Sporocytophaga myxococcoides: one gene and its partner. The protein of the gene in region 1 interacts with the protein of each later gene in a pairwise test. Links are inferred from orthologs where the notes say so. Each region holds a gene or a part of one and is shown on either strand. Other genes may lie near its edges. The genes, in order: ung and MYP_RS08465.

Region 1 (16,177 bases):
ATCGTGATTGAAATTCTCCTGATTATATCGTTTAAAAGGTATTCCTCTGTACCAAAGTCCTGTAACAACAGGCTCATAACATACATACAAACCAAGATCAAGCTGATCGAAATCCTCCTGATGCTTATATACAAAAGTCGGAGAAATGCTTCTTTCTTTTTGTTCTCCATATTTTTTTTTGTGTACCCCTTCTTTCAAAAAAAATTTTACACCACCGTGTACTGTCGTTTTTATGGGAAGTTTATTTCCACCTGTATTCAATGACTGATCCGGCTGATTAATATGACTGGATGCCATTCCCATCCAGAATTTATTATTATAGAATAAAAAACCTGCTCCAAAGTCAAAGTAATTAACACTTGAACTTTTGCCTGCTACATTATAGGGAATTCCGGAAACTCCATCAAGCTGACTTCCGAATGTAAGGTTATAATAATCAATACTTCTTGAAACATATCCAAATTGAATTCCTGGTCTGAAAACCAGTTTGCTTGAAAGATTTACACGAAAGGAATACATTCCGTTTATGGAGGCTGATTTTAATGCTCCCTCTCCTGCTTTGTCCAGCATTGCCATTAGCCCAACACCACTTCTGAACTTTTCAAAATTATGATCTAACGATGCTGCATAAGTAATAAAAGGCTTTGGGAGGTTCACCCATTGATACCTGTTGTTAAACATCGCCCTGCTTTCATGTGTGGCACCGGCAAAAGCAGGATTGAGATATAAAGGTGCAGCATAATATTGGGAAAACTGAGGGTCCTGAGCATACACATAGTTAGATAAGCTTAAAGCCAAAAGCATAAAGCGAAAAGCGAAAAGCTTAAAGTTTAAAGTGGAAAACTTAGAGCTCAAAAATATATGAGCAATTGACATTATATCGCTTTGGTTTTATTGTTTTTTTTAAATAAGGTGAAGTTACGTACAACTTAAAAGACCTCATCTTTAATCATTTTCCGTAAGCTTTCAGTGTAGATTTCAGTTTTAATCACCAACCTTTAGGTCTTTATTAAAACCTTAATCACCATGATTATTTATACTTTTTACTTTAAGCTTTCAACTTTAAGCTTTAAGCTCCATTACCATATCAAAGTAACATCACCGGCATATTCCTTCACCTTTCCACTTGGCATTTTCACCTTAATCCTATACACATATACATCTTCCGGGCAAAGCTGATTTTTATAGTACCCATCCCATCCTATTGAAGAATCTTTTGTTTCAAAAAGCATCTCTCCCCATTTATTATAAATACTCATATAAAAATCAGTAACATCATGTAGGCGCGGATAAAAGACTTCATTCAATCCATTTCCATCTTTTCGCCCGCCACTCGAACCTCCATGGTTGGGTGTAAAGGCATTTGGAATTTCAATTGAACCGCCTTCTTCAGCAAATGCTGCATCATCCAATTCATAGCTATTCACACATCCGAATTCATTTTCAGCTAAAAGTTTTACTTTATACCTGCCTGGTGTTTGATATATATGCAATGGACTCACCTCTTCAGAAAAAGATTGATCTCCAAAATCCCATGTAAACTTGATAGCATTTTTAGATTTATTATTAAAAAAAATCGGATCGGGTATAAAAACAACCTTAGGCTGAGATACAAAATAAGCGTCCGGAACAGGTCTTACGTATATGATTGAATCTTTCATAAGATAATTTTCGCCCCCCTTACCTTTCGCCAAAAGTCTTACAGAATAAACTCCAGGAAATTCATAATTATGCTTTGGATTTTTCAATTCTGAAGTCTCACCATCCCCAAACTCCCATAAATATTGCTCCGCAAATTTAGATGTATTGTTAAAAGAAATCTCCAAAGGCAAACACCCTTCTCCTTCTCCAGTGAAATTAACAATCGGAGAAGTTGCCAACACATTGATATCTTTCGTTAAAGAGCTTGTGCATTTTCCTGTATTTATAAAAAGAGTCAACTTGTAGTTGCCATAAAAACCATAATAGTGAACCTGAGGATCTCTTAAACCGGATGTATTTCCATCTCCAAAATCCCATTTAATATCAAAGTTTCCGGCAACAGTATTATTAGTTATATAAATGGCAGAATCAGGTAATTGAATAGTGTTTGAGGTTACTGTAAAATTTGCTTCAGGACCAGCCCAGATTGAAACAGACTTTGTTACTTCTGCCTCACAATTGTGTACTGACTTAACTTTTAGAATTACATTAAATACAGTATCCTCTGCGTATGGATTCTGGAAAATGTGAACAGGAGAAGTTTCTAGAGAAGTACTTCCATCCCCAAAATCCCAGGTGTAATTTGATATTAATGAACCTGATGGTGCAAACTTTGTTTTGAAAGGACTGCATCCTTCCATTTCTCCCACAAAATCAGGAAAAACTTCAGGAAAAACAGAAATCTTTCTGATCATAGTATCTGCACAGTTATTAGCAGTTCCTGAAATCAGCTTCACATAGAACTCTTTAATTAAACCTGTTTTATTTTCATATACATGGGTAACATCTCCAAATAAAGTATCCAGCAATATACCATCTCCAAAATCCCATTTATACCATCCTGCCTTCTGACTGTTATTGGAAAAGCTTACAGACAAAGGACTACACCCAAAGGAAACAGATTCACTAAAATCAGCTTCAGGTTTGGGATGTACAATTACTGTGTCATAGACTGTTGAAGAGCAATTAAATGAAGATAGGGCATTCAGAGAGATCCTAAATAAAGTATCCTTATCAGTAATATTGTTAAAAACATGTGTTGGTGTAGATGCAGAAGATTTAAAACCATCACCGAAATCCCAGTCAAACTTATATTGTGCTCCTCCAGAAGACAAACCCACGATAAGCGGATGACAACCTTCCTTAGGTTTGGCTTCGATCTTGAATTCCGGCTCAGGATATACAATTATAGTTTTACTTTTTTCTAAAAAACAACCATGATCTGTAATAGCTCTGATGGATATGGATTCATCTTTTACTATACCTGTCTTGTTTACAAAAGTATGATTAAACTCCATTGAAGAGACAATAGTATCCTTACCCTCAATCGTCCATTTAAAGGAAGACGCTAAAGATGAATTATTTGACAGTTTTATACTGGATGGGCTGCACTGAGGAATTGAAGGAGTGTACAAAAAATCAGCTACAGGAGACGGATAAACAGTAACATTTCGAATTAACGTATCCATACATCCCTTATCGGATTTGGCAATAAGTTTCAATGGAAATTTCAAACTATCATCCCCTTTATTTAAATAAGTATGAAAGATAGTATCTAAGTTATCTGACGTAAACAGTCCTGGCGAACCATCCCCAAAACTCCATTCGTAGGCGCTGGTATTTTGTGATTTGTTAGCAATTTTAACATCAAATGGAGCGCACCCCTTCCACTTATCTGACTCAAAAGAAGGAACCGGCAATGGTGAGACAATAGTATAAACTGTATCCTTCCTCTTACAGACATCTGTAGCTGCCTCAATAATCACTTCATAAGTACCGGGAGTATTATATAAATGACCAGGCTGCTTTACAGAAGCACTCCCTCCATCTCCGAAGGTCCAGGACCAGGATGTTATCTCAGTTCCCGGAGTATATGGGCTAAGATATTTTGCGGGAATAGGTCTTTCAAAAGTCCCATCCGGTAATTGCCAGCCAACTGATAAATGATCATCCAGATTACTTTCCTTATGAAGTGCTTCTATGTAATACCTTTGGTTTGCTTTTAGAAAGACAGGTAAAGATTGCTGAGAAATATATCTGTTCCACTGCCTCAAAGTGGTAGTTCCGGATACATAAGCAATTTTTGTTTTATCTGAAACTTTTGAACTGGAACTAAGCCAGAGTTCAGAATCTCCATTGCTTGAGATCCAGAATGTATAAATACCATCAGATGGAGGACAAATAAATCCATGAATTCTGGAGCCGTAATTATCTCCGATATTCACAGGCCCCTCAAAATAATCTGTAAGTAAAGAAGTTGAGGAAGGCTTATCCGGAAAATTTGCATGAGAAGTAAGTCTTACTACAGTAGCTGCGCCTGTAATATTATCCCATTGTTCTCTCAATATTGATCCAGAGGCACAAGGTACTGCAGGCAATAAATCGGATAAGTTTTTAAACTTACTAATATTCCCCTGGCATACAGGATCTGAGGACACATTAAATGAAATATCCGGAGGTACGATAACAGCAGCAGTTCTTTCTGCACTACAGTTTAGGTTGTTATGTACTATTAATCGGACACTATAATAACCTGGATCGAAGTCAATAGTCCAGGGGCCAGGACCAGTCTGAGTTATTCCATTTCCAAAATCCCATGTATAAGAAGATGCTCCGATCGACGCATTATTAAACAAGACAGAGGCCTTTCCACAACTTGTAGGTTTAACAAAAGTAAAATTGGCTTGAGGAATCCCAACAACAGATATTACAGAGACAGAAGTATCAGAACAGCCAAGGGCTTTATCCTGAATGGAAGCCAACTGGACCGTATACTTTCCTGCAGCACTGTATTGATGGAAAAGAGTAGGATTATTATTTTCAATCCAACCCGTTCCATCACCGAAATTCCATCTAAATCTGTTTCCACCGCCTGTTGAGCTATTTTGAAATAATACTGAATCCCCTGCACAAATATCAGTAGATGAAGTGGTAAATTGAGAAACAGGAGGATCAATAATTTCTACTTTCATAGAGGTCTGACTAACCCCGCAAAAGTTGGAATCAAGAAGTGTGATATTAAAAGTGGCACCTGGCACTCCGGTAATGAATGCCTTAAGGGATCTGTTTATGGGAGAAGCCTGAAGCCAGGAAGTTGAAATACCTAAATCAGCCGATTCCCATTTTATTTTCCTGGCCTGTTTATTATTACAGTTATATTTAGAAACATCTTTAAAAACCACTGAATCTGCCCCGCAAATTTGTTTCACAGAAGCACTGATAATAGCCGAATCAGTATCCCAAAAATTAAATGGGCCATAACTTGCAAATGAGGCATCACACAAACCCGTGGCAGTGAGTCGGACAATCATATTGCAACTGGACGTTCCTTTTTGATAAGTATGTGACATTACCTGTCCTGCATTGGAAGCATCTGTTACATCTTTAGTCCCATCTCCCCAAGACCATTCGAACTTTGTAAAAGGAGAAGTATTGGTGGAAGTATTTTTAAATGAAAGAATATTGGGTGCACAGGTACTTGCTCCTATGGTAGGAGGCAAAGCTGCTGCTCCCGCTTTTCGGTCATTAATAAAGGTACCTTTTATTGTTTTTATAGTGCAACCTGTTTTCTTCTCCGTAAGTGTTATTGAAAATTTCCCCAAACCGAATGAGTGAGAAAGTACTGTATTGGAAGGCCAGAGTGTACCTGATATGGGCGCAGAACCATCACCAAAATCAATGGTATAATTTTCAATATCACGAGGAGACATCAACTCCAGATTATATATATCCGGATCAGTTTCGTTATCGATACAATTGACCCATGTCTGGGAAGAGGAAGGATTTGCGAAAGTTAAATCATATAACTCTGGTAAAGGACATTGAGCCAAGACTTCAAATGAATCCAGACTCAATAAAAATAAAATACAGATTTTCCAGGTAAATGATATCTTTTCACGCATAAATACAATCCCAACTGTTATAATTTATCCAATAAACAATTGATCAGGTGTGCCTTATTTGCAGAAAACAACTTCACAAGATAATCAAAAAGTGATAATGATAGAACTTATTTTGACAGATTTCCATTTCCAAGAGGTGGATTCATGGTATACCCTTATTAAAGTTTCACATTCTTAGCTTTTCAAAAAAATAATACACAAAAAAGGGGATTTGTATAAATTTATAAGACGAAACATATACCTTTGTATCCCATAAGTAAAATAGAGTCTTTTTAGTACTTATGGCTTCTGCTAAATATATCTTTGTAACAGGAGGGGTAACCTCATCATTAGGAAAAGGAATAATCTCCGCATCTCTTGCGAAACTGCTTCAGTCCAGAGGGTTTTCCGTCACTATTCAAAAATTTGATCCCTATATAAATATAGATCCGGGGACTCTTAACCCTTATGAGCATGGCGAATGCTATGTAACTGAGGATGGAGCTGAAACAGATCTGGATCTGGGTCACTATGAAAGATTTTTGAATATCAACACTTCTCAGGCAAACAATGTCACTACAGGAAGAATTTACCATAATGTAATTTCGAAAGAAAGAGAAGGTGCATTCTTAGGAAAAACCGTTCAGGTTATTCCTCACATTACAGATGAGATCAAGAGAAATTTTCTTGCCTTAGGAGAAAAAGGAAACTATGATATAGTTATTACAGAAATAGGCGGATGCGTAGGCGATATTGAGTCTCTTCCTTTTATAGAAGCTGTAAGACAATTAAGATGGGATCTTGGTCCACATGATACGCTTGTGATCCACCTTACCCTGGTTCCGTTCCTTAAAACAGCAGGAGAATTAAAAACCAAGCCAACTCAACACTCTGTAAAACAACTCTCTGAATCAGGAATTCAGCCGGATATATTAGTTTGCCGTTCAGAGCATCCAATTCCTGCTGAAATCAGAAAAAAGCTTGCCCTTTTCTGCAACGTAAATGTAAACTCAGTTATTGAATCTCTTGATGCTGAAACGATTTACGATGTTCCTTTATTAATGAAAAAGGAAAAACTGGACGAAAGAGTGTTAACCAAGCTGAAACTTCCACATAAAGGAGAAGCTCAAATCGACACCTGGAAAGATTTTCTCGGAAAGCTGAAAAATACTACCCATGAAGTACAGATTGGTCTTGTAGGAAAATATGTAGAATTACCTGATGCTTATAAATCTATTGCTGAAGCATTTGTACATTCGGGAGCAGAAAATGAATGTAAGGTAAAAATTAAATGGATTCAGTCTGAACACCTTACTGCCGAAACTATTCCTTCTGTTTTAGGTAATCTTGATGGAATACTGGTAGCACCAGGTTTTGGAGAAAGAGGAATTGAAGGAAAAATTCAAGCGGTAAAATTTGCCAGAGAAAATCACATTCCATTCTTCGGTATATGTCTTGGTATGCAATGTGCAGCTATCGAATTTGCCAGAAATGTGGTTGGTATAAAAGATGCTGCATCTGCCGAATTGGACAAAAAGACCCCTAACCCGGTTATTGATATGATGGAATCTCAGAAAAATGTTACGAAAAAAGGCGGAACTATGAGATTGGGAGCCTATCCATGCGAATTAACTAAGGGAAGTAAAGCGCATCATATCTATGGTAAATCTAAAATTACCGAAAGACACCGACACAGATATGAATTTAACAACAAGTATCTGAAACAGTTTGAAAAAGCTGGTATGATTGCTTCCGGAATAAATCCGGATACTGGCCTGGTAGAAATTATTGAATTAAAGGATCACAGATTTTATATAGGTACACAGTTCCACCCAGAGCTGAAAAGTACAGTATTAAATCCACATCCGCTGTTTGTTAAATTTGTAAAAGCAGCCATTGAATTTTCAAAAGAAAAAGAGTCTAAAACAGAATAATAACTGAAAATATTTTTAGATAATTAATAATTTAAGATGGATAAGAATCAGGTTACGGGGATAGTGTTAATTACTGCCATGATGTTACTGTACTTTATGTACTTCGGGCAAAAAGATAAACCCCAACCAAACGCACAACAACAACAATCGACTCAGGTTACTCCCCAAAAAACAGAAGAAGTAATTCCTGACTCGGTAAAACAACAGCAGCTAAAGGCTGCATATGGGGAGCTTGCCAATCTGGCCTCAGGAGAAGCAAAAGATGTTGTCGCTGAAAACAAAGACATCAAGGTTACTTTTTCCTCAAAAGGTGGTAAAATCAAAAGTGTACTTTTGAAACACTATCTGACCGATCAGAAAAAACCTTTATACCTTTTAGATGAAGCTAATAGCAACATATCCCTTCTCGCTGCATCTAAAACCGGAAATCTTGACTTATCAACTCTGTTTTATCAGGCTGAGACTCAAAAGTCAGGAGATACAACAAAGGTAATTTTCAAGGCTACTTTATCTCCAGGTAATGCGATTTCCCAGACTTATTCTATTGCACCTGAAGGATATCTGGTTAACTATGACCTGAAATTTGACGGTATGACCGGTATTCTGCAAAACCAACCTGTTGTTTTTGACTGGAAAGCAGATGCCCCAAAGGTGGAATATGACCTGAAACAAAGCAGAATTACCACCTCAGTAAATTATTATACTGTAAAAGAAGGTTTTGATCATCTTAACGAAACCTCAAATGATCCGGAAAGCACTACTTTAAGCGAACCGATTAAATGGGTTTCCATGAAGCAAAAATTCTTCAACGCAGGATTTATCGCTGAAAATGAATTTTCTAACGGGACAGTTAAAAGTCATGTAAATCAAGGAGACACTGCAAGTCTGAAGCATCTGGAAGCTTCAGTGACATTGCCCTATAATGATTTAACTTCAGGAAAAGGAAAATATAAATTTTATTTCGGCCCTAATCATTATCAAACACTTAGAGCAGTTCCTGCTCCTGATTATGACAAAAACGTTTATCTTGGCTGGCCCGTTATCAATCTGATCAACAGATTCATAGTAATTCCAGTATTTAATTTCTTCGAAACGTTTATTGGAAATTACGGGGTTATCATCATCATTCTTGTCTTTTTACTAAAAGCTATTCTATTTCCTCTTAGCTACAAGTCATACATTTCAATGGCTAAAATGAAGGTATTGAAGCCTGAAATTGACGAAATAAAGGAAAGAAATGGCGATGATATGCAAAAAGTGCAGGCTGAGCAGATGCAGTTATATCAAAAAGTTGGAATTAATCCTTTAAGCGGATGTATTCCTGTGCTTTTACAGACTCCTATCCTCCTTGCGATGTTCAACTTCTTCCCGAACTCAATAGAACTAAGACAAGAGCCATTCTTATGGGCTAATGACCTTTCCACATATGATTCTATCTTCTCATGGAACACTCATATCTGGGGTCTTAGCGATACCTACGGAAATCACTTCAGCTTATTTACCTTCCTGATGACCCTTTCTACCCTTTTGTTAACTTGGGTAAATAATCAGGTAAGTACAGTTACCGGACCAATGAAATCTGTTTCATACATCATGCCGGTTGTCTTTATGTTTGTTCTTAACTCCTTCCCTGCAGGTTTGAGTTTCTATTACCTAGTTTCCAACTTAGTTTCAATCGGGCAGCAATATATTATCAAAGGATTTGTTGATGAAAACAAAATCAGAGCTGTTTTAGATGAAAACAGAAAGAAATATGCTACCACAGGAGGGAAAAAATCCAAATGGATGCAGAGAGTTGAGGAGGCTATGAAGGCTAGAGAAGAAGAAATTAAAAAGAAGAAAAAATAGTTAAAAGTTAAAAGCTTAAAGTTGAAAGTAAAAAAGCAGCAAGACAGAGAGATCTGATTTGCTGCTTTTTTCATTTTGAAGCAAGACAAAAGACAACTTTTATTGAAAGACCTCGCCTTTTGAACCAGACATATTTTGCAGAACGAGAAAATACATTCTCAAACTTTAAACTTTCGACTTTAAACTTTTAACTCAAAGTAACCCTCTAACATCCAGCAACCTTCCACTTATCCACATCCTTTCCACATCCCATTAGTGCAAAATATGTGTATAATAAAATAAACAATTAGCACACCTTCATTTCATTTTATCTTAATTTTAAAAATCACTTTGTCAGAAATTTTGAAAATATTCGAAACTGAATGTCTTTTAAGTTCTGAAAAATTTTGAAAAATTGATGTTTATTCACCAACCACTGCTTAAAAGCTTCGTTTGGAAAAAGATTGGAGTAAAATCCTGCATTGTTTTCAGAGCGTAATAAGCCTCTGGCGCATTATTTCTTAACCAAAGAAAATCAATTAATTAAAAAACAGATCAATATCTGAAATTTAAATTGGCTTCCTGAAGTAAAAATAATTGCACAATGAGGAGAAAAAGCGTTAATTTTATTTGGAAATAGGAGATTCAGTTAAACTTAATTATTTTAATTTAAATGGGTAAAATCATTGCAATTGCCAATCAAAAAGGTGGAGTAGGTAAAACCACAACCGCTATCAACCTGGCTGCCAGTCTTGCAGCTCTGGAATTTAAGACCCTATTGGTAGACGCTGATCCTCAGGCTAACTCAACCTCAGGATTAAGTTTTAACCCAAAGACAATTGAAAAAAGTATCTATGAATGCATGGTTGACGGAATAAATGCTGATGAGCTAATTCTTAACACCAATGTAGCATTCCTGGACCTCCTTCCAGCTCACATCGACCTTGTAGGTGCGGAAGTAGAGATGATCAGCCTTGATCACAGAGAGGAAAAGATGAAAGAATCTTTAAAGAATGCAAAAGAAAGATACGATTATATAGTTATAGACTGTTCACCTTCACTTGGTCTTATCACGGTAAATGCCTTGACTGCTGCTGATTCCATATTAGTACCGGTTCAGTGTGAGTACTTTGCCCTTGAAGGATTAGGAAAACTACTTAATACTATTAAGATTATCCAGACCAGACTTAACACTGCGCTTGAAATCGAAGGAATTCTCCTTACAATGTATGATCCAAGGGTAAGATTATCAAACCAGGTAGTGGAAGAAGTTAAAACTCACTTCCAGCACCTTGTATTTGAAACTATTATTCCTAGAAATATTAAACTCAGTGAATCTCCAAGTTTTGGATTGCCTGTTATAGCTCATGATGCAGAAAGCAAAGGAGCTATCAGTTACCTGAATCTAGCTCAGGAGATTCTTGAAAGAAATAAAGTAGCATTAAGTTAATACCCGATTTCAATGAACGATAAGAAATCGCAGATACCTGCAGCAAAAAAAAGTGTTTTGGGAAGAGGTTTAGGAGCCCTGCTTCAGGATTCCGATACTGCAAAACCCGAAAGAAAAGTAGAAGTTGAAAGAGCACCAGAAAGTGCAATTAACGAAATACCTGTTGACAGTATTGAAGTCAACCCATATCAGCCAAGGACTCATTTTGATCAGGAAGCCCTTCAGGAGCTTTCTGAATCTATAAAGGTGCAGGGCATTATTCAGCCAATTACCGTTAGACAACTTTCACCTGGTAAATATCAATTGATTTCAGGAGAAAGAAGGCTTCAGGCTACCAAACTTGCTCAACTTCCTAAAATTACTGCTTATATAAGAACCGCTAATGACCAGCAAATGCTGGAAATGGCTCTTATTGAAAACATTCAGAGAGAAAACTTAAATGCGCTTGAAATTGCACTGAGCTATCAGAGATTAATTTCTGAATGCAGTCTGAAGCAGGAAGAATTAGGGGACCGCGTGGGGAAAAACAGAACTACGGTAACCAATTACTTAAGACTTCTGAAACTTCCGCCAGACATTCAGGCTGCTGTAAGAGATAACAGAATTTCAATGGGGCATGCCAGAGCCTTGATTACCATTGAAAGAATTGATGATCAATTGAGTATCTTCAAGAAAATTCTGGATGAAGAATTATCGGTTAGAAAAACTGAAGACCTGGTAAGATCACTTTCTCAGCCTTCTTCACAAGCAAAAGTTGCGGAATCGAAAGGTGAAGACAAGAAGACTTACTTCAACCCTGAAATAGTACATATACAGACAAAATTGTCTACACATTTCGGAACAAAAATCAATATTAATTGTGATAAACAAAACAAAGGCGAGATTAAGATCCCATTTGTAAATGCGGATGATTTAAACCGGATATTAGATATATTAAATTTTTAGATATGATATTAAAGCTGGTAAGACCCATTGTATTAATAACGGTTATAACTTTTATTAATGCAATGGGGGCCACAGCCCAGAATGATACCCTTTCTCAGGCACCCGTTAAAAAATCAAAACCCAAACACAATTACCGTCCAGGAAGAGCTGCTTTGCTTTCCACAGTTCTACCCGGAGCAGGACAGTTTTACAACCGCAGATACTGGAAACCTCCTATTATATATGCAGGAGCTGCTGCACTTGCCTATTGGATAAGGTTTAATTCACTTGAGTACACCAGGTTCCATAATGCCTATAGTAGTCGCGTTGGCTTCAGAATCAGTAATGATCCAAGTGTAAAACAGCCAGGTGAATTTAAAGATTACAGTGATAATGAGTTAAAGTTAACAAGAGACTCGTACAGAAGAGATCTTGAGTTTTCGATTATCATCTCTACAGCTGTGTATGCATTAAACATTGTGGATGCATATGTAGATGCTCATCTGAGGCAATTTGACATTAATGAAGATATTTCTTTATCTGTTCATCCGCTTTTATATTCTTATAATTATTCCCAATTTGCAGGAGGAATAAAATTAAACTTTACTATAAAATAAATGAGAATTTTACTTTTGGGCTATGGCAAAATGGGAAAAACCATTGAGCAAATTGCCATAAGTCGTAACCACACTGCTCCTTTCAAAATCGATCTTGAGAATTACAGTTCGCTTACTTCAATAACTAAAGATCAGGTTGACGTTGCAATAGAATTTACTCAACCGGAAAGTGCATACAACAATGTAAAATACTGTATAGAACAAGGTATACCGGTAGTTTGTGGAACTACAGGCTGGCTTGAAAAGAAAAAAGAGCTGGAAGAGCTTTGCAGAAAAAATGGCAGTGCTTTCTTCTATGCATCCAATTTCAGTGTAGGAGTAAATTTATTCTTCCATCTTAACAAATTGCTTGCAAAAATCATGAATCCCTTTCCTGAATATGAAGTGAGCATGGAAGAAATTCATCACAAACAAAAACTGGATGCACCAAGCGGAACTGCCATTACTTTAGCTGAAGGAATTATTGATGCAACCCCGAAAATCAATAGCTGGGTAAATCAACCTACCAAAGAAAAAAGTCTGTTAGGAATTACATCAAAAAGACTTGATGCTGTACCTGGTACACATACTGTTTATTATAATTCACCCGTTGATACTATTGAAATAACACATACAGCACATTCCCGTGAAGGATTTGCCAAAGGTGCTGTAGTAGCAGCTGAATGGCTGGTAGGTAAAAAAGGTGTCTTTGGCATGGACGATATGCTAAAAATCAGTTACTAAGAGAAAATAAGTATTTTTTTATAAATCATATAAGGTATGAATTTAAAATTCTGGGAAAAGAAAAAAGAACCACAAAAAAAGAAATCCAAATCCAGAGAATGGGTAGATGCAATTGTATTTGCAGTTGTAGCAGCCACCCTTATCAGATGGATTTTCATGGAAGCTTTTACTATCCCAACCCCGTCCATGGAAAAATCATTACTAGTAGGAGACTTCCTATTTGTAAGTAAATTTCACTATGGAGCCAGAACCCCTAAAACTCCTTTACAGATGCCGTTGACACATCAGAAAATCTGGGGAACGGAAATACCTTCATATGTTGATTGGATCCAACTTCCTCAATACAGACTGCCAGGTATCAGCAAGGTGAAAAACAATGATGTAGTAGTTTTTAACTATCCACCGGAAGAAGAATATCCAACAGACCTGAAGACCAATTATATAAAAAGGTGTATCGCTATTGGCGGAGATACTATTACTCTCAAAAAAGCAAAAGTTTTTGTTAATGGTAAACCAGTAGCAGATCCTCCTAAAACTCAGTACAGGTATTTCATGCAAACTCCTGAAGTATTTTCTTCAAAAGAATTCAGGAAATTTGGAGTAACGGAATATCAGCCTGTACAAAATGGATTCTATATCTTTACCACTGAAGAACAGGCAAACATATTTAAAGGTTTTCAGGGAATCAAAAGTGTTGAGCCAATTATTAGACCAGCAGGAGAACCCGAACCGAGAATATTTCCTCATTCTTCAAAATTTAACTGGAACGAAGACAACTTCGGACCACTTTGGGTACCTGCAGAAGGTGCAACAATCCAGCTGACTCCTGAAAACATTATTCTCTATGGAACCACAATCCAAAATTATGAGAATCTTGATGATGTAAGACTAGAGGATGACAAGCTGTTTATCGATGGTAAAGAAGCTAAAGAATATACCTTCAAGCAGAATTACTACTTCATGATGGGAGACAACAGACATAACTCTCTGGATTCAAGGTACTGGGGTTTTGTGCCAGCAGATCACATAGTTGGAAAAGCCTTGTTTATCTGGCTTTCACTTGATCAGAACGGCGGCATTATTGATAAAATACGCTGGAACAGATTCTTCAATATTATTAGATAATAAAAAAATCCCGGACATTAAAATCCGGGATTTTTTTTATGCTTTTTTAATAATTCATTCTTGGTCAAAAAAATAAAATGCAATGATATTGGATATAAAGACGCCAGCATGGCGTCTCTGTAAGGGTATGCATAATATTATTTCTTTTCACTGAAACATAGGGCTAACACCTTATGCTGACAAAATCCCCACTCCGGGGCTCTGTGTGTTTCAGACTTTTACTTTTGAGAATAAATTTAACTTTTTAGAGTTCTTATAGTTGTTTACTTTCCTCTCCAATTTCCAACTTTCAACTTAAAACTTTCAACTTAAAACTTAAAACTTAAAACTTACTACTTTCAACTTAAAGCTACCAGTCAATTTCCCGCTTTCCCATTTCCCTCAAATATTCATTTGTTTTGCTAAAATGATTATTCCCAAAGAATCCTCTTTCGGCTGAAAATGGTGAAGGGTGTGCTGATTCCAATACGAGGTGCTTTGAACGGTCAATTACACTTCCTTTTTTCTGGGCATAAGCTCCCCAAAGTATAAAAACCAGATGCTCTTTTTCAGCTGACAAAATCCTGATGACTTCATCAGTGAACTCTTCCCAGCCTTTTTTCTGATGAGAACCTGCCGTATTAGCGCGAACTGTAAGAGTAGCATTTAATAATAAGACGCCCTGTTTTGCCCATCTCTCAAGATTTCCTGATTTTGGCATCGGCCTTCCAAGATCTCTGTTAATTTCCTTAAAAATATTTTTTAATGAGGGCGGAAGAGGAACATGGTCTGCAACCGAAAAACACAATCCATTTGCCTGTCCAGGCCCATGATAAGGGTCTTGTCCGATAATTACAACTTCTACATTATCAAAAACACACCATTCAAATGCATTAAAAATCTGATTTCCGGGAGGATAAATTGTATGATTTTGCCTTTCCTGCTTTAAAAAGTTTACCAGATTCTGAAAATATGGTTTTTCAAACTCCTTATAAACCCTCTCCTTCCAGGAAGATTCTATTTTAACATCCATTTAACTAAAATTTTGCTGTCCCAATTTAAAATCAGATTATTCAATAGACAAATTGTACTTAATTAATTTTATAAGAAATAGCCTCACGATGAATGGTAGCCTTCGATGTAGCTTTCAATGCCTAAAAGATTTTCAAACAAAATCATTGAATTAAACAAACTTCTCTTTAACTTTAGAGTTAAGTGTCAAAACTTCAAAAACTCAGAAAAATATGGTAACAGAAATCACAGATGGTCTTAAAGTCAGCGTGGTTACTTCTTACCAGCCTGAGTATTCCAGCCCTTCTCAATCTCATTTTGTTTTTACTTATAAAATCAGAATTGAAAATTTCAGCAATTACACCGTGCAATTGCTAAAAAGGCACTGGTATATCTATGATGCAAATGGCATTATCAGAGAAGTAGAGGGTGAAGGCGTTGTTGGGCAACAACCAATCATAGAACCAGGTCAGGCTCATGAATATGTTTCTGGTTGCAACCTCAAAACAGAATTGGGAAAGATGAAAGGTTCTTATCTGATGGAAAGGATTGTAGATGGAAAGCAATTCAAAGCTGTCATTCCACAATTTGTAATGGTTGTACCTTATAAACTAAATTAATTTATAATAGAGTTCTTTTTGTGTGAAGCGTTTTTTCTTTTTTATAATTAGTTATATAAAATACTTTTTTTCTTCCAAAGACGAACATTCAATTCACAGTCCTTTTGTCTTTAACCTTTACAGGGAAATTATCATAAAGAAAAAGCACTATTATGCTTTTGAAGATCTGAATAAAATCCGACACAATCTATTATCAGACCAAACAGTCCTTAAAATAAATGATCTGGGAGCTGGCTCTAAAGTAAATCAGAGCAAAGAACGGTTGGTCAGTGATATTGTGAAAAATTCAGGCAAAAGCACTAAAATTTCCGAGTTACTTTTCAGGCTAACAAATCATTTTCATCCTTCTATCCTGATAGATCTTGGTACTTCTGTCGGATTAACC
Region 2 (6,434 bases), on another replicon or contig:
AAAGCGTAAACGGAAAGACTACTGAAGAAATCAGAGATCGTATTCCATTTGAATTCCTTACGCCGCTTTTCCCACAGGAAAGATTAAACCTAAGCACCACTCACAATCAGTTATCTACAAGAATCCTTGATCTTTTTGCGCCAATAGGAAAAGGTCAGAGGGGTATGATTGTAGCTCAGCCTAAAACAGGTAAAACAGTTCTCCTTAAAGAAATTGCAAACGCTATTGCCACAAACCATCCGGAAGTATATCTGATGATCCTACTGATCGACGAGCGTCCTGAGGAGGTTACAGATATGGCAAGAAACGTAAAAGCTGAAGTGATATCTTCTACATTTGACGAACAGGCTGAAAGACACGTAAAGATTGCTTCAATAGTACTTGAAAAAGCTAAAAGAATGGTTGAATGCGGCCATGATGTAGTTATTCTGTTAGACTCTATCACAAGACTTGCAAGAGCTTACAATACAGTTGTTCCTTCTTCAGGTAAAATACTTTCAGGTGGTGTGGATGCAAACGCGCTACATAAGCCTAAAAGATTTTTCGGTGCTGCAAGAAATGTAGAAAATGGCGGATCGCTTACTATCATTGCTACTGCGCTTATAGAAACCGGAAGCAAAATGGACGAAGTTATCTTTGAAGAATTCAAAGGTACTGGTAACATGGAGTTGCAGCTTGACAGAAAGCTTTCCAACAAAAGGATCTATCCTGCTATTGATGTTCCTGCATCAGGAACAAGACGCGAAGACCTTCTTATGGATAAAGATGAGCTTTCCAGAGTATGGATTCTGAGAAAATACATGTCAGATATGACATCGGTAGAAGCTATGGACTTCTTGATCGACAAGATGAAAAACACCAAGGACAACAATGAGTTCCTTGTTTCAATGAATGGATAACAATTGATAATCGATATAAAGAAGCGGCTTTCTAGCCGCTTTTTTTATGTCAAATAACTAATGAAAACGGTAAGACCTCATAAATCAAGGACAGTCGGATTATCCCCGGGCACTCTTAAAGAAAATAAGAATCCTGAAAATAACTCAGTCGTAACTGTCATGAGTTATAATGCGACTTCTCTGGAAGAAAGAACGATTTCTTCTCTGGATGAACTTCATAAATATAAAAGTGCTGATGCCGTTTCATGGATTAATATTGATGGGACAGAAGATAGCGAGAGTCTCAAAAAAATCGGCGAAATTTTTAATCTGCACCCTCTCCTGCTTGAAGATATATCCACAGCGGAACAACGTCCGAAAATGGACGAATTCGATGAACAGCTATTTACTATCCTCAATATGCTTAGTTTTAATTCCGAGAAAAATTGTATAACAGTTGAACAGGTCGGCATCGTATTGGGTAGCAACTACGTACTCTCCTTTCAGGAAGCAGGCGGAGATGTATTTGACCCAAACAGGAACAGGATTAGAAACAACAAGGGGAAACACCGGAAATATTCTGCTGACTATTTATTCTATACCCTTATAGATACCATTGTAGACAATTATTTTATCATCCTTGAAAAAATTGGGGAAAGACTTGAAGATATAGAAGATAGCCTGATTAGCGAACCTACCAATGACATTCTTAACGACCTTTACAAAATTAAAAGAGAGCTTATTCTTCTCCGCAAATCCATTTGGCCGCTCCGTGAGGTTTTAATGAAATTCGAAAGAGAAGAATATGAGCTTATAACCGATTCCACTCAAACTTATTTTAAGGACGTTTATGACCATACTGTTCAGATTATTGATACTTTGGAATCCTTCAGAGATTTGTCAGGAGGAATGCTTGATCTTTATATGTCAAGTATAAGCAATAGGATGAATGCCGTTATGAAAGTCCTTACTGTTATATCAACCATATTTATCCCATTATCTTTTTTGGCAGGCATTTACGGGATGAACTTTGACTATATACCTGAATTAAAGTGGAAATATGGATACTTTGGATTTTTGGCTTCATGCCTTACAATTTTAATAGCAATGCTATTCTACTTCAGAAAGAAAAAATGGCTCTGAAAGAGCCATTACTTTACCTTTAACAAATGCATTTCAAATATCAAGGTTGCATTTGGTGGAATTAAGTATTTACCAGGGTGCTCATCATCTTTTACACCTTTTTTGCCATACCCAAGGTTGCCAGGAATAATTAAAACCCCTTCTTCACCTTCAGACATCAAGAGAACTCCTTCATCCCAACCAGGGATCACTTCCTTAGTACCAAGTACAAATTGAAAAGGTTTACCATCATAACTGCTTTCAAACTGCTTGCCATCAGTAAACTTCCCCTTGTAATGAACTTTTACTTTAGCTCCTGCATAAGCTTTTTCCCCCGTACCTCTTTTCTTCACAACATACTTCAAACCAGATTTTGTTGTGATAGTATCACCTTCTGCAAACGTTTTGCTAAATGGAATCAAAAAAATTGCCCAAAAGAAAATCAGATGTTTCATTTCAAAGTTTTAAATGAAAAACGGAGATTAAAAAAATTGGTTTAAAGAAAAAAGGTTGTCCAAATATGAACAACCTCTCTAATACTTATTCTTACCTATTACTTCTTAACATCAAGCACTTCAATATCAAATACCAAAGGTGCATTTTTAGGAATCAGGAATTTCCCTTTGTTTGCCGGATCAGGTATTCCAGACTTACCATAACCAAGAGGAGATGGAATAAAGATTGTAGCTTTATCACCTTTACCAAGCACCTGAAGTGCGTCTTCCCACCCTGGAATCACTCTGCCAAGTCCAACAACAACAGTGAAAGGATCTTTACCTACTGAAGAATCAAATGTTGTACCATCAAGAAGCTTTCCTGTGTACTCAACTGTAACAGTATCCCCTTTAGTAATTAAAGGAGAATTTGCATCTTTTGTAATCACATAAGAAACGCCATACTTGGTTCTTTGAGCAGTAATATTTTCGGACTTTAGTTTTTTGTCAATGATGGCATTGTCAGTTTTAAGTTGAGTTTTTACAGAAGCAGAATCAAGCATTTTGCTGATATAATCATCTACCATTGCCATTTGCTGCTTGTTCATTTCCTGCTGTTGCTTTCTATACTTTTCTCTTTCAGCAGCTACCTCTGATTTAGTATAGACTTTAACTACCTTAACATTAAATGTAGTAAAACTACCTGGTTTAATTTCCTTAGGCATCTCTGTGTTGAATCTCTTTTGGTAAAGAGAATCGCTGCTTACCATAAAAATAGCGCTATCACCTTCACTAAGCAAGGCCAAACCTTCTTCAAGGCTCCCTTTAAAAGGAGATTCAGAAACAAGAATATCTATTGGGTTCCCGTAATTCTGTTTCGCAGTGCTAAAGGTATCCTTCTCATTTTGATAGCTCATCTGCACAAGAGCTACGCTTCCAACTTCCACATTCTTTCCACCAGTTGAGTCCTTTACAATCTTGTATTTAAGGCCGTTCTCGGTTTTTTTGTATCCGTCGCAAGAAGACAGAATACCGGAAGCGGCTAAAATACATAGGCCAACTGCCGCAACACTTTTCTTTAACATAATGATTTTTCTAGTTTATAGTTCTGATATAATTGTTCTTTATAGGCAGGAAGCACTTCCAAAAAATTTTTTACAGTATCTTCAAGGTTTAGATTTGATTTTCCTCCCGCTGCATTTAAATGGCCTCCTCCTTCAAAATGTCTTCTGGCAAATTCATTGACGGAAAAATCACCTTTAGATCTAAAAGATAGTTTTACAGAATCTGGCCGTTCTATGATAACTGCAGCGATCACAACTCCGTCAATGGACAACGCATAGTTTACCAAACCCTCTGTATCACCTGTCTGCGAATCAAACCTTTTCAAATCTGCTTCTGATATAGCGATATATGCAGCATACAAGTCTCTTTCTACCACGAGCTTTTCCAGAAGTGCAAAACCTAAAAATCTTAGCTTTGACTCAGAATTGTTATCATATATAAGTCTATGAATCCGTGACACATCAACCGCGAGGTTCAAAAGCTCTGCAATAATCATATGCACTTCCTTGTTCGTGCTTGGATGCCTGAATGATCCCGTATCGGTCATGATTCCTGCATAGATACACTCCCCAATACAGGTATCAAGGTATTCTCTGTCACCCAAACCGATTATAAGCTTATAAATAAGCACAGCAGTAGCGGCAGCTTTGATATCCCAGAAAACAAAATCTGCAAAATACTCGGGCTCAAGATGGTGATCTATCAATACTTTTGTTGCAGTGGCATTTTTTACAAGTTCCCCCATCTCGTTAATTCTGCCTAGAGCAGAAAAGTCCAAACAAAAAATAACCTCAGCCTCCTTTACCAGCTTTGTAGACAACTCCACATTTTCTTCGTACACAATTACCTCGTCATTACCATTCATCCAGTTAAGAAAAGTAGGATAATCTGTTGGAGTAATCACTTTAGGATCATGACCTTTTTTCTTGAGATAAGCCCACATTGCAAGCGAAGAACCTAAGGCATCAGCATCAGGTTTTGCGTGAGTTGTAATGACAATTTTTTTTGGAGTCCTTAGGATTTCCCTTAGAGATACAAGATCCTGCATTGATTTCTTGGACGAATAGACCCGTAGAATTTAATTATGCTTAAACAAAATTCTCTAGCTTTTGATTATAAAAAATCAGAGAATCTGCGCAAAATGAGAATTTTTTAAAAAAAATCCAATATTTCAGGAATCTGTATAATTTTGCAATCTGAAATTAGTAACCCTAACAACAAAAATATGGCTGGTAACAGAACTTTTTCAATGATTAAACCTGATGCAGTAGCAGCAGGTAATTCCGGTGCAATTCTAAAGATGATCGAAGAGGCAGGATTCAGAATTGTAGCCTTAAAAAAATTCAAACTTTCTGAAGAGCGTGCAGGTCAGTTTTATGAAGTTCATAAAGAAAGACCTTTCTACAATGATCTTAAGAAATATATGTCAAGCGGATTTATCATGCCAATGATTCTTGAGAAAGAAAATGCAGTGGCTGATTTCCGGAAATTGATCGGTGCAACAAACCCGGCAAATGCGGAGGATGGCACTATCCGTAAACTGTATGCTAAATCAATCGAAGCAAACGCAATCCATGGATCTGATTCTGATGAGAATGCTGCTATAGAAGGAAACTTCTTCTTCTCTGGATTAGAGCAGTTTTAAAGTTAAAAGTAAAAAGCTGAAAGTTTAAAGTTAAATAACAACTTTACACTTTCAGCTTAGTAATATTTAATGACACTTTAAACTTTTGACTTTAAACTTTAAACTTTAAACTACAACTCAATAGCTTCTTCCGTCTCTGCCTGTCTCTTCTCTACCCAGAAGTTATTAAATCCCTCCCCAACATAAATCATCAGATAACCTTGTGTTAATAGTTCCAGAATTGCAAGGAAGTTGTATACCATTGCTATTTTGGTTCTGAATTCCGAAATGACATCTTCAAAAGATAGCCTTGCAACGTCACTCAACTTAGTCAAAATATATTCTTTCTGGTTCTCAATGGTATAAGGATACTGTACCACCGTATGAATTGGTTTATTTTTTTCTTCTTCAAACTTCCTCAATACCCTTTCATAAACTTTGAGAAGTTTATACAGGTCTATATCCTGGAGCTCTGACTCCACATCGTTTACTTCAGAAAGTTGTTTTAACTCTTTGACTATGTTCCCTCTTTTTTCGAGGCTCATGCGTTCCTCTTCGAGATTAGCAAGATCATTGATAATACTCTTGTATTTCTTATACTCAAGAAGATGGGCCACAAGCTCTTCCCTTGGATCTACTTCATTACCCTGTTCATCAATTTCTGGTCGTGGCAAGAGCATTTTAGCCTTAACCCTCATTAAGGTTGCTGCAACAAGGATGAATTCGCTGGCAACCTCAATGTTCATTTCTTCCAATCGGTGAATGTATTCCAGGAAGTCATTGGTTATTTTTGAAATAGGAATATCATAAATATCCAGCTCATCTCTCTCTATGAAAAAGAGCAAAAGGTCGAACGGACCAGTAAATAAGGGTAGTTTAATTTCGAAGCTCACTTAGTAAATTTAACAGTAGTCTTTCAAACGTCAAAATCAATTCCGATTTATCATTTTGATAAAAACCACGACTCTCAACTTGTAAATATCTGACTATTAAAAAATATTACTTAAAACTTAGTTCTCCAGATCTAATTAAAAATCCTTTTAAAATAAAACACAGTATAATATCATAAATAATTTGTCGTTATTTTGCTGAGGCACATTTTTTCTTTTTTTAATTTAAGAAAACATATATTGTTTTATATTTGTTTTAGTTGGGACTTGCCATGTTAATAAAACCGGGAAAATTATTGGGTCAGATCGACTCTCCTGAAGATCTGAGAAAACTGGAGGAAACGCAGCTTTACCAGGTTTGTACCGAGCTCAGGCAGTTTATTGTAGACAATGTATCCGTATATGGAGGACATTTTGCTGC

Evidence for each region.
Region 2: the proteins of ung (region 1) and MYP_RS08465 interact in binary tests that used the Escherichia coli proteins (3 or more experiments, as listed by UniProt). The link is inferred for Sporocytophaga myxococcoides from one-to-one orthologs.

Annotation. Positions count from the first base shown.
Region 1 is NZ_BBLT01000004.1:241,479-257,655, forward strand. What follows is about bases 13,364-16,076. They hold ung (uracil-DNA glycosylase), read right to left. Parts: upstream 15,195-16,076; coding sequence 14,532-15,194; downstream 13,364-14,531. Other genes in these bases: lepB (signal peptidase I), read left to right, coding at 13,364-14,182; apaG (Co2+/Mg2+ efflux protein ApaG), read left to right, coding at 15,406-15,792; MYP_RS11305 (O-methyltransferase), read left to right, coding at 15,815-16,076. Outside these bases: MYP_RS11250 (PorP/SprF family type IX secretion system membrane protein), read right to left, coding at 1-876; MYP_RS11255 (PKD domain-containing protein), read right to left, coding at 1,080-5,603; MYP_RS11260 (CTP synthase), read left to right, coding at 5,885-7,516; membrane protein insertase YidC, read left to right, coding at 7,553-9,364; MYP_RS11270 (ParA family protein), read left to right, coding at 10,017-10,793; MYP_RS11275 (ParB/RepB/Spo0J family partition protein), read left to right, coding at 10,806-11,738; MYP_RS11280 (DUF5683 domain-containing protein), read left to right, coding at 11,741-12,334; dapB (4-hydroxy-tetrahydrodipicolinate reductase), read left to right, coding at 12,335-13,057; more of lepB, read left to right, coding at 13,094-13,363; more of MYP_RS11305, read left to right, coding at 16,077-16,177. UniProt on the Escherichia coli protein: Excises uracil residues from the DNA which can arise as a result of misincorporation of dUMP residues by DNA polymerase or due to deamination of cytosine.
Region 2 is NZ_BBLT01000003.1:140,619-147,052, reverse strand. The notes cover bases 3,708-6,434. They hold MYP_RS08465 (nucleoside-diphosphate kinase), read left to right. Parts: upstream 3,708-4,724; coding sequence 4,725-5,144; downstream 5,145-6,434. Other genes in these bases: dxs (1-deoxy-D-xylulose-5-phosphate synthase), read left to right, coding at 6,286-6,434; MYP_RS08460 (segregation and condensation protein A), read right to left, coding at 5,255-6,016; MYP_RS08470 (DHH family phosphoesterase), read right to left, coding at 3,708-4,547. In the rest of the region: transcription termination factor Rho, read left to right, coding at 1-899; magnesium/cobalt transporter CorA, read left to right, coding at 960-2,021; MYP_RS08480 (FKBP-type peptidyl-prolyl cis-trans isomerase), read right to left, coding at 2,030-2,455; MYP_RS08475 (FKBP-type peptidyl-prolyl cis-trans isomerase), read right to left, coding at 2,554-3,519; more of MYP_RS08470, read right to left, coding at 3,513-3,707. UniProt on the Escherichia coli protein: Major role in the synthesis of nucleoside triphosphates other than ATP. The ATP gamma phosphate is transferred to the NDP beta phosphate via a ping-pong mechanism, using a phosphorylated active-site intermediate.